Regions from separate parts of the Pantoea sp. SGAir0184 genome, predicted to be linked through region 1. Evidence: predicted binding sites of a transcription regulator. Region 1 holds the regulator's gene; each other region holds the start of a gene.
The links. The regulator LexA, encoded in region 1, represses DNA repair genes until DNA is damaged. The targets are predictions, from matches to a motif close to TNCTGTATGTACATACAGNA.

Region 1 (3,277 bases):
AAAGCCGTCCAGCGCATAGGCAGTAAACGTCAGGAACATCAACAGCACCGCATTGACCGCAACCACATCCGGTCCGATGCGTGCACCCAGCAGGGTCAGTGAGGCAAAGCAAATCTGCAGCATGAGCGAGCGCAGCATGATGTCGCGATTAAGGCGAAATAACCGCGCCGCGTCACCGCGCCAGCTGTTTTTCAGCAGTTTGAAATCGATGCCGCGCAGTTTCAGTACGCGCGCCACCATCCATAATCCCACTGCCAGCGTCACGTATTCGGCCAGCGCCGTGGCGGCGGCGGCACCGGCAACGCCCCAGTGCAATTTCAGCACCAGCAGCAGATCGAGCAGGATGTTGACCAGGTTTCCGACAATCAGCAGAACCATCGGCGCACGCGCATACTGCACGCCCAGCAGCCAGCCGAGAATCACCAGGTTAGCCAGCGTAGCCGGTGCGCTCAGCCAGCGGATTTCAATGAAGATCTGCGCCTGCTGCTGGACTTCCGCGCTGCCGCCCATCAGCGTTGCCGCCAGGCTACTGGCAGGAGAACGCAGCAGCGCCAGCAGCAACCCGGCGGCAAGAGCGATCAGCAGCGGCTGCATCAGTGCGCGCGCCAGTGCCTGTTTATCGCCGGCCCCGAACGCCTGGGCGGTTAAACCGGTGGTGCTCATACGCAGAAACAGCAGCAGCATAAAGATGAAGCTGGTTGCCGTGGTGCCTACGGCCACGCCGCCGAGGTAGATCGGGCTATCAAGATGGCCAATCACGGCGGTATCGACCACGCCGAGCAGCGGCACAGTGATATTGGAGAGGATCATTGGCAACGCCAGTCGCCACAGCGTTTTATCAGAAGAGGAAAATAGCTGCATCAGCCCCATCCCGAGGGTTACGGTAGTCGGCCTGAGCGAGCGCCTTACGGGCCGGGAACAAGAGTATGATTAAAGCAGACTGCGGCCAGCGCGCGAGCGCCGCCGCAGCGGGGGAGATCAACCGGGTTTCAGAGCCACTCGCCGTTGCGCACGATGCCAACGGCCAGCCCTTCCACGGTTAGCGACTGTTCACGGGTATCCACAACAATCGGCTGGAAATCATTGTTTTCCGGCAGCAGCTGGACAATCGCGCCCTGCTTCTTCCAGCGTTTCACCGTGACTTCATCATCGATACGCGCAACCACCACCTGGCCATTGCGCACTTCCTGCGTTTTATGCACCGCGAGCAGATCGCCGTCCATAATGCCGATATCTTTCATCGACATACCGCTGACGCGCAGCAGGAAATCGGCAGAGGGTTTGAACAGGTTGGCGTCGACCTGATAGTGGGCTTCGATATGTTCCTGCGCCAGCAGCGGTTCACCGGCGGCGACGCGACCGATCAGTGGCAGCCCTTCACTCGCCTCTTCTTCCATCAGCAGGCGGATACCGCGCGATGCACCGGAGACGATTTCAATGACACCTTTACGCGCCAGCGCTTTCAGGTGCTCTTCAGCAGCGTTAGGCGAGCGGAAGCCCAGTTGCGAAGCAATTTCAGCACGCGTTGGCGGCATGCCGGTCTGATTAATATGGTCGCGAATCAGGTCATAGACCTGTTGCTGCCTGCTGGTTAACGCTTTCATCCCGCCCCCTGGTTGTTTATACAGTCGCTGTGAGTATATACAGGTATTGGCGAAATGAAAACCGAAACAGAGGGAAAAATCAGCGGCTTGATGAATGTGGAATGTTTATCGCAAATGCGACCAAAGCAGCGCGATCCAGACAAACAGAGCCAGTAAGATAGCCAGCAGTACCGCCGCCGAGCCCATGTCTTTGGCGCGTCCCGCCAGCGGATGGCGTTCCTGACCAATACGGTCCACCACGGCTTCGATGGCACTATTAAGGATCTCAACAATGACTACCAGCACCACCGAGCCAATCAGCAACACACGCGTGATGATATCGACATCCAGCCAGCAGGCGATGGCAACCGCGACCAGTGCGGCAATCGCCTCCTGGCGAAAAGCGGCTTCATGCTGCCAGGCAGCGCGCAGCCCCTGCCAGGAATAACCGGCGGCTTTAATGATTCTCAGGAAACCGGTGACGTTATTTGCCATGTTGTGGAACCCTTAACTGTTTTTGACGTCAATGTCTGGGCGCGCGAGGTGGCACAGCCACAGATCTTCGCCGCACTTTCTGGTATGCTTGCCGCGCTTTGCTAACAAGAGGCTTCAAGTTGTCTATGTCAGGTTGGCGTAAACTCTATTACAAATTGTTGAATTTACCACTCTCTATTTTGGTAAAAAGTAAGGTCATTCCGACCGATCCGATCTCGGAACACGGTATCGATCCGACCCGTCCGGTGATGTATGTTTTGCCTTATGATTCAAAGGCGGACCTGCTCACGCTACGCGCACAGTGCCTGAAGCACGATCTGCCGGATCCGCTGGCGCCGCTGGAGATTGACGGCACCCTGCTGCCGCGCCACGTATTTATTCACGATGGGCCGCGCGTCTTCCCCTATTTCGTGGCGAACCCGGAGTCGGTCAAGCTTTTCCATGACTACCTCGATCTGCACCGCAATAATGCGGCGCTGGACGTACAGATGCTGCCGGTTTCCGTGATGTTTGGCCGTGCGCCAGGCCGTGAAATTCAGGGCGAACCGACGCCACATCTGCGTATTCTTAACGGTATACAGAAGTTCTTTGCCATCCTGTGGCACGGTCGCGACAGCTTTGTCCGCTTCTCGCCCACGGTTTCGCTGCGTCAGATGGCCACCGAACACGGTACCGATCAGTCGATCGCGCAGAAGCTGGCACGTGTCGCACGCATTCATTTTGCCCGCCAGCGGCTGGCAGCCGTCGGCCCGCGTCTGCCGGCACGCCAGGATCTGTTCAACAAGCTGCTGCAGTCCAAAGCAATTGAGAAAGCGGTTGAAGACGAAGCGCGCAGCAAGAAGATTTCGCATGAAAAAGCGCAGCAGAACGCCATCGAAATGATGGAAGAAGTGGCGGCGGATTTCTCGTACGAAGCGATCCGCGTGACTGACCGTGTGATGGGCTGGCTGTGGAGTCGGCTCTATCAGGGCATTAACGTGCACGGCGGCGAACGCGTGCGCCAGCTGGCGCAGGATGGTCACGAAATTGTTTACGTGCCCTGCCACCGCAGCCACATGGATTATCTGCTGCTGTCCTATGTGCTCTATCATCAGGGCCTGGTGCCGCCGCATATTGCTGCCGGTATCAATCTAAACTTCTGGCCAGCCGGACCGATTTTCCGTCGTCTCGGTGCCTTCTTTATTCGTCGTACCTTCAAA
Region 2 (3,277 bases), 1.4 Mb from region 1:
TGAAAATTTCCGGCGTCGGGAACGGGATATGCAGAAAGAATCCGATTCGGTTATTGATGCCCTGTTTACGCAGTTCAGCGGCAAACGGCAGCAGGTGGTAATCGTGGATCCACAGGATATCGTCCGGCTTGATCAGCGGTTTCAGCCGCTGCGCCAGCAGGGTATTCACGCGGCAGTAGCCTTCCCAGGCTTCACGCTGGTACTGCACCAGATCGAGGCGATAGTGGAACGCGGGCCAGATCACCGTATTAGAAAACTGGCAGTAGTACTGATCGTAATCGTTTTGATTGAGGGGGAATGAGGCATAGGTAATGCCGTCTTGTTCGATCTGGGTAAGTTCCTCATCTTCTTCACCGGAAAACTCACTGATCTCTCCGTTCCAGCCAAACCACAATCCTCCGGTGGTCTGCAGCGCATCCAGAATGCCGACGGCGAGACCGCCTGCGTTGGTTTTGCTTCCATCAGGAATAGCGATACGGTTAGATACGACGACTAAACGACTCATAACCTAAACTCCTTACCGACGTTGTCATGTTCTAGTTGTAATAATAGTTGTTCCAGCCAGTGCCAGACCGCTGCCACATCGGGCAGACGATAGCGCGCCTGGCTTGGACCTTCACCGACCTTGACCGAGATGCCGTGCATGGCATTGACTGCAAGAAAGCCTTTCTCATCGGTCAGATCGTCGCCCACAAATACCGGAATGCGACCGGTAAATGGCGCTTCCTGCATAAATTCGCGTACCGCAGCACCTTTATCGATGCCCTGCGGTTTCAGTTCCACCACACATTTACCTGGCTGCAGCGCCAGCGCCGGAAAGCGGGTTACCGCCTCTTCGGCCAGCTGCATGATGGCGTTTTCATACTCTGGCGCGTTGCGGTAGTGCAGCGCAAAGGCCATGCCTTTTACTTCCAGCAGCGTACCGGGCCACTGGTCAAGGGTCTGCTGCAGTTCAACCTGCAGCGTTTGCGCCACCTCATCGGGCAGCGACTGACGGTGCAGATGTCCGCTGGCATCGCGGCGCTCAGCGCCGTGCACGCCCGCTGCCGGGGCTTCCAGCGGCGCGACCAGCTCATCCAGCTGGCTGATCGGACGGCCGGAAACCAGCGCCAGCGCGCCGTGACTTAAATTAGAAATTTGTTGCAGATGCTGGCGCACCGATGCGGGGATGGAAACCGACTCGGGCTGCGACTGAAGCGCGGCCAGCGTGCCGTCAACATCAAAAAAGAAGGCGTAAAGTCCGCCACTTAGCGACGGCAGGGTGCTGTTCTCATTAACCGCAGGGGTCACGTCTCCTCCTGTATCTGAACGTAAACGGGCAGTCTGTTCGCAGGCAGGCAGGAAGTGAGGAGGTTTTTCCGTAAACACGGGAATCGAAAGGGTAACGCTCCAGAACTAAACGAAATTTTCATCAACACTGCAACCGCACTACGAACATCGGCAACATTAAGTGTAGACAACAATTGAAGTTTCGCCAGACGGGCGCACAGAGTGCTTAGCGAAGAGTGCACTTTTCAGCGGTTTGCGCGGCAAAAAACTGAATTCTGCTGTTTTTCATACGCTTCGCTTTTTTTACCGCGGGCAGACTTGATCATAGCAAAAATCGCCTGATACTGTATATAAAAACAGTATCTATGGAATGTTCGCTATGACGCGTTTCTTTTTGCCACAGCTTTCACCGCCTTCGCGCTCCCGTCCGCTATTCCTTGACGCGGTGCACGGCGGTTTCCCCTCGCCCGCTCAGGACTACATCGAACGCCAGATTGATCTCAATGAGCTGCTGGTGACCCGCCCGAGCGCCACCTATTTTGTGCGCGTCGAAGGCGACTCGATGCGCGATGCCAATATCCGCGAAGGCGATCTGCTGGTGGTCGACAGCTCACTCAATGCCCGGCACGACGACATCGTGATCGCCGCCATCAACGGCGAGTTCACCGTCAAGCGGCTGCAGACGCATCCCTGCGTACAGCTGATGCCGATGAATCCGCGCTATCAGCCCATCCGGCTGCGTGAAGAGGAGGAGTTAGAAATTTTTGGCGTAGTGACGTTTATTATTTACGCCGCACGCGTCCAGCGTTAGCGCATTGTTTCGGCGCGGATCATCTCAATCAGCCGGCGTAAACCTGGGTGCAGCTGGCGACGGTCGGGGTAATACATCACCAGCGGTTCGTCTTCGCTGCACCAGTCCGTCAGCACGCGCACCAGCTGCCCGCTCGCCAGCTGCGCCTGTACGTAGCGCTCCGGGCAGTAGCCGAGACCGTAACCGCCGGCGACCGCATCAATAATCATGTCGCTCTCATTGAGCGTCAGCGTGCCCGGCACATCGACCTCATACGTCACCTTGCCCTGCGCCAGCGGCCACTTATACAGCGTGCCATTGCCAAGGCGCATGCGAATACAGCGATGGTTGCGCAGATCGTCCGGATGCTGCAGCGGCGGCGCGTCGCGCAGGTAATCGGGTGACGCCACCACGATCCAGCGCAGTTTGGGCGTCAGCGGCATGGCGATCATATCTTTCGGTACGCTGGCGCCGTAGCGGATCCCGGCGTCATAGCCGCTGCCGATGATATCCACCAGATTGTTATCCACCGTAATTTCCAGACTGAGCTCCGGATAGGTCGCCATAAAGCGCGCCAGGATCGGCCGAAACAGCAGCTGCCCGGCATCACGCGGGATGTTCAGCCGCAGGCGGCCGCTGGGTGATTCGCGGTACAGGTGCAGATCGTTCAGCGCCAGCTCAATCTGCGCAAAGCCGGTTTCCAGATGGCGCAAAAAAGCGGCACCGGCGTCCGTCGGCACCACCGCCCGGCTGGTGCGGTTGAGCAGGCGCACGCCAAGACGCGCTTCAAGACTGCGCAACGTGTGGCTGATGGCCGACGTGGTGACCCCCAGTTCCAGCGCGGCGAGGCGGAAACTCTTGCGCCGGCAAATCAGCAGAAAAACATTCAGATCGGCCAGTTCATTACGTTGCAGGGCGGGCATTTTCGTATCTCCTGACTCATTGCCTCGTTGAATCTGATTCAACTTCAGATGAGCTATGATAGCGAAGCTGCCGTACCGGACGCTATGCGCGCGTGGCATGGCAGGCAAAACGTCACTTTTAACCCTGAGCTCATGATGCTGCCCGAAGACCGAAAAGACGCTATTTATCGCTACCTGTTTGCGAAACGATCGGCCACCATTCACGAACTGGCCACGCTGATGGCGGTGTCGGCGATGACCATCCGCCGCGATATTAAATTCCTGCAGGATGCCGGTTTGGTGGTCGGCATACACG
Region 3 (3,277 bases), 1.1 Mb from region 1:
AGCACGATGTTGCCGTTACGCACTTTCTCCATCAGGCGGTCAATCAGGATTTTCTCAGCGCGGAAGCTGTCACGACGGTGAATCAGGTGCACTTCGGAAGCGATGTTTGCCAGATAGAGCGCCTCTTCAACGGCCGTATTACCGCCGCCGATAACCGCGACTTTTTGGTTGCGATAGAAGAAACCATCACAGGTGGCGCAGGCCGAAACCCCTTTGCCTTTGAATGCCTCTTCTGACGGCAGGCCGAGGTAGCGCGCTGAAGCACCGGTCGCGATGATCAGCGCATCCGCCGTGTATTCGCCGCTGTCGCCGGTCAGGCGGAACGGACGGTTCTGCAAATCAACCGTGTGAATATGATCGAAAATGATTTCGGTGTTGAACTTCTCAGCATGCTCCTGCATGCGTTCCATCAGCGCAGGGCCGGTCAGATCGTACGGGTCGCCCGGCCAGTTTTCGACTTCAGTCGTGGTGGTGAGCTGGCCGCCTTTTTCCAGTCCGGTAATCAAAACCGGGTTCAGGTTAGCGCGGGCGGCATAAACCGCTGCGGTGTAACCGGCAGGGCCGGAGCCCAGAATGAGCAGCTTACTGTGTTTGGCCGTACTCATGCGTTCCTCAGTGTGTGTCTGACAACATAGTTTTCGATTGTAGGGAAATTACTGTCGCAAAAAAAGGTTTCAGCAATTTTGTTAACAATCACTGCAAGCGGCGTAGACGATGAATGGCATTTCTGCACGCGCGCTGCGCCAAAAGGGGGCATTGCTCGGCAATTTGTGGTGCAGCTGTATAAAAATTCTCATTTAAAAACAGCAACCCAGTACGCTGTCTGGCATCTTGTACTGAATTTGGATGTTTTACTTTGACAATCGCCTGCGCTTTTGCGAAAACATTGTCAGAAGCAGAGAAAATTTAGCGGTTCGAAACAGAATTTCAGCTCTGTTTTGCGCAATTTCGCCAAATAAACTCAGCCTGACATTGGTAATGACGCATGATGTGGACAGACAGCATGCGTCATACGGATGGTCGCGTTACTGCACAGGCTTAAAGACTTCACTTCAGTAAGGCCCTGAACATTGAACGTTTTCAGGGTTTGGCAGGTAAAGGGAAGGAATTAAGAGAGACAATAATAATGGTAGACAACAAGAAACGCCCCGGAAAAGATCTGGATCGGATCGACAGAAATATTCTGAATGAACTGCAGAAAGACGGTCGTATTTCCAACGTTGAGCTTTCAAAACGTGTCGGCCTCTCGCCAACACCTTGTCTTGAACGCGTACGTCGCCTGGAACGTCAGGGTTTCATTCTGGGCTACACCGCGCAGCTGAACCCGCACTATCTCGATGCTTCACTGCTGGTATTCGTTGAGATTACTCTGAATCGCGGCGCGCCGGATGTGTTTGAACAATTTAACGCCGCCGTACAAAAACTTGAGGAAACTCAAGAATGTCACCTCGTTTCCGGTGACTTTGACTACCTGTTGAAAACCCGCGTGCCGGATATGTCCGCCTATCGTAAACTGCTGGGTGAGACCTTGCTGCGCCTGCCGGGCGTCAACGACACCCGTACCTACGTGGTGATGGAAGAGGTCAAACAGAGCAATCGTCTGGTGATTAAGACCCGGTAACGCAGGGCAGGTGCAAAGCTTGCAGGATTTCGGTACACTCCTGTGAATTCATACAGGACCAGCGTCAGGCAAGCCTGGCGCTGTTGCCTTCTTAATTTACAGGCACCTGGAGAGTTCTCTTGAGCCAGGAATATACAGAAGACAAAGACGTTTCATTACAACCACTGAGCAGCGGACGTCGGCTGCTGGAAGCGTTGCTCATCCTGGTGGCCTTGTTTGCCATCTATCTGATGGTGTCGCTGGTTAGCTTTAATCCCTCCGATCCCAGCTGGTCACAAACCGCCTGGCACGAGCCGATCCACAATCTGGGCGGCAGCGTGGGCGCATGGCTGGCCGATACCCTGCTGTTTATTTTTGGTGTGATGGCCTACGCCATTCCGCCAGTGATTATTGGTCTGTGCTGGATCACTTTCCGTCAGCGCGATCGCCAGGATTACATCGACTATTTTGCGGTGGGCCTGCGGCTGATTGGTGTGCTGGCGCTGGTGGTGACTACCTGCGGACTGGCCGCGCTGAACGTGGACGATATCTGGTATTTTGCCTCCGGCGGCGTAATTGGCAGCCTGGTGAGCAATGCGATGGCGCCGTGGTTCAGCGGTGCCGGCGGCACGCTGACGCTGCTGTGCGTCTGGGCGGCGGGTATCACGCTTTATACCGGCTGGTCCTGGCTGGCGATTGCTGAGAAGATCGGCAGCGTGGTGATGGGCGTGCTGACCTTTGCCAGCAACCGCTCGCGCCATGATGAACCCTGGCAGGAAGAAGACGACTACGACGAGGCGCACCCCGACGAAGCGGTTCCGCCACTGCGCGCTGCGCCGGCTCAGGACGACGAAGATGACGTACTGCTGGCTAAGCCCCGACAGGTAGCGGAACCTGTGGCTGAAGTCGCCAGCGACGATCCCCTGCTGGCGAAAGCCAGTGCGGCTACCGTGGCTGCGCTGGCCGCCACCAGTGACGCCGCACGTCAGGCGCCGGCCGTCGCTGCACCTGAGCCATCCGCACCGGCGGTAAACGTAGCTCCACAACCTGCGCCGTCACAGCTGACTGCGGCTGCTCCGGCATCGGCATCCGTTGCCAGTGCGCCTGCGGCGCCAGCTATTCCGCCAGCAGAACCTGCGCCAGCGGCTCCTCCGTTATATCGCTTCGAAGTGCCTGCATCACCGGCCGCCGACGCCTTCTCGCTCGCTGAAGAAGATGATGGCCCGCGCATGGGTAACTGGCAGAGTGCCGATCAGGCCGCCACACCGCTGAATACGGCAGCCGCTGCCGCACTCGGTTCAGCGACGGCCGCTGCTGCTGCCCGCTCTGCGGCTTACACGCCAGCCTTTGATGTGGTGCCGGAGCGCGATTATAACCCGCAGGTGAAACAGGGTATTGGCCCGGAACTGCCGCGTCCTAACAAGGTTAAGCTGCCAACCCGGCGTGAGCTGGCCTCATACGGTATCAAACTGCCATCGCAACGCATGGCAGAAGAGAAGGCCCGTGAAGAGGCCGACCAGCAGCAGCCGGAAATCAGCGCCAGCTGGCAAGTGCCACAGCCGCACGATGATGATAATGCTGCGCTGCAGGAAGCCCAGCTGCGCGAAGCGTTCCATTCGCAGCAGCAGCAGCGCTACGGCGACAGCTGGCAGCAGCAGCCGGCAGAGGAAGAAGATG

Region 2: umuD (translesion error-prone DNA polymerase V autoproteolytic subunit) is a predicted target of LexA. The motif match lies at 1,612-1,631, and genes of this name have one in related genera.
Region 3: C1N60_RS13180 (DNA translocase FtsK 4TM domain-containing protein) is a predicted target of LexA. The motif match lies at 1,660-1,679, and genes of this name have one in related genera.

What each region holds. Positions count from the first base shown of each region.
Region 1 is NZ_CP028050.1:3,834,261-3,837,537, forward strand. It holds gene dinF (MATE family efflux transporter DinF) at 1-861, opposite strand, end outside; gene lexA (transcriptional repressor LexA) at 990-1,604, opposite strand; gene C1N60_RS18185 (diacylglycerol kinase) at 1,710-2,078, opposite strand; gene plsB (glycerol-3-phosphate 1-O-acyltransferase PlsB) at 2,204-3,277, shown strand, end outside.
Region 2 is NZ_CP028050.1:2,464,254-2,467,530, forward strand. It holds gene otsA (alpha,alpha-trehalose-phosphate synthase) at 1-505, opposite strand, end outside; gene otsB (trehalose-phosphatase) at 502-1,290, opposite strand; gene umuD (translesion error-prone DNA polymerase V autoproteolytic subunit) at 1,649-2,080, shown strand; gene C1N60_RS11570 (LysR family transcriptional regulator) at 2,077-2,982, opposite strand; gene C1N60_RS11575 (DeoR/GlpR family DNA-binding transcription regulator) at 3,115-3,277, shown strand, end outside.
Region 3 is NZ_CP028050.1:2,781,161-2,784,437, reverse strand. It holds gene trxB (thioredoxin-disulfide reductase) at 1-605, opposite strand, end outside; gene lrp (leucine-responsive transcriptional regulator Lrp) at 1,127-1,621, shown strand; gene C1N60_RS13180 (DNA translocase FtsK 4TM domain-containing protein) at 1,741-3,277, shown strand, end outside.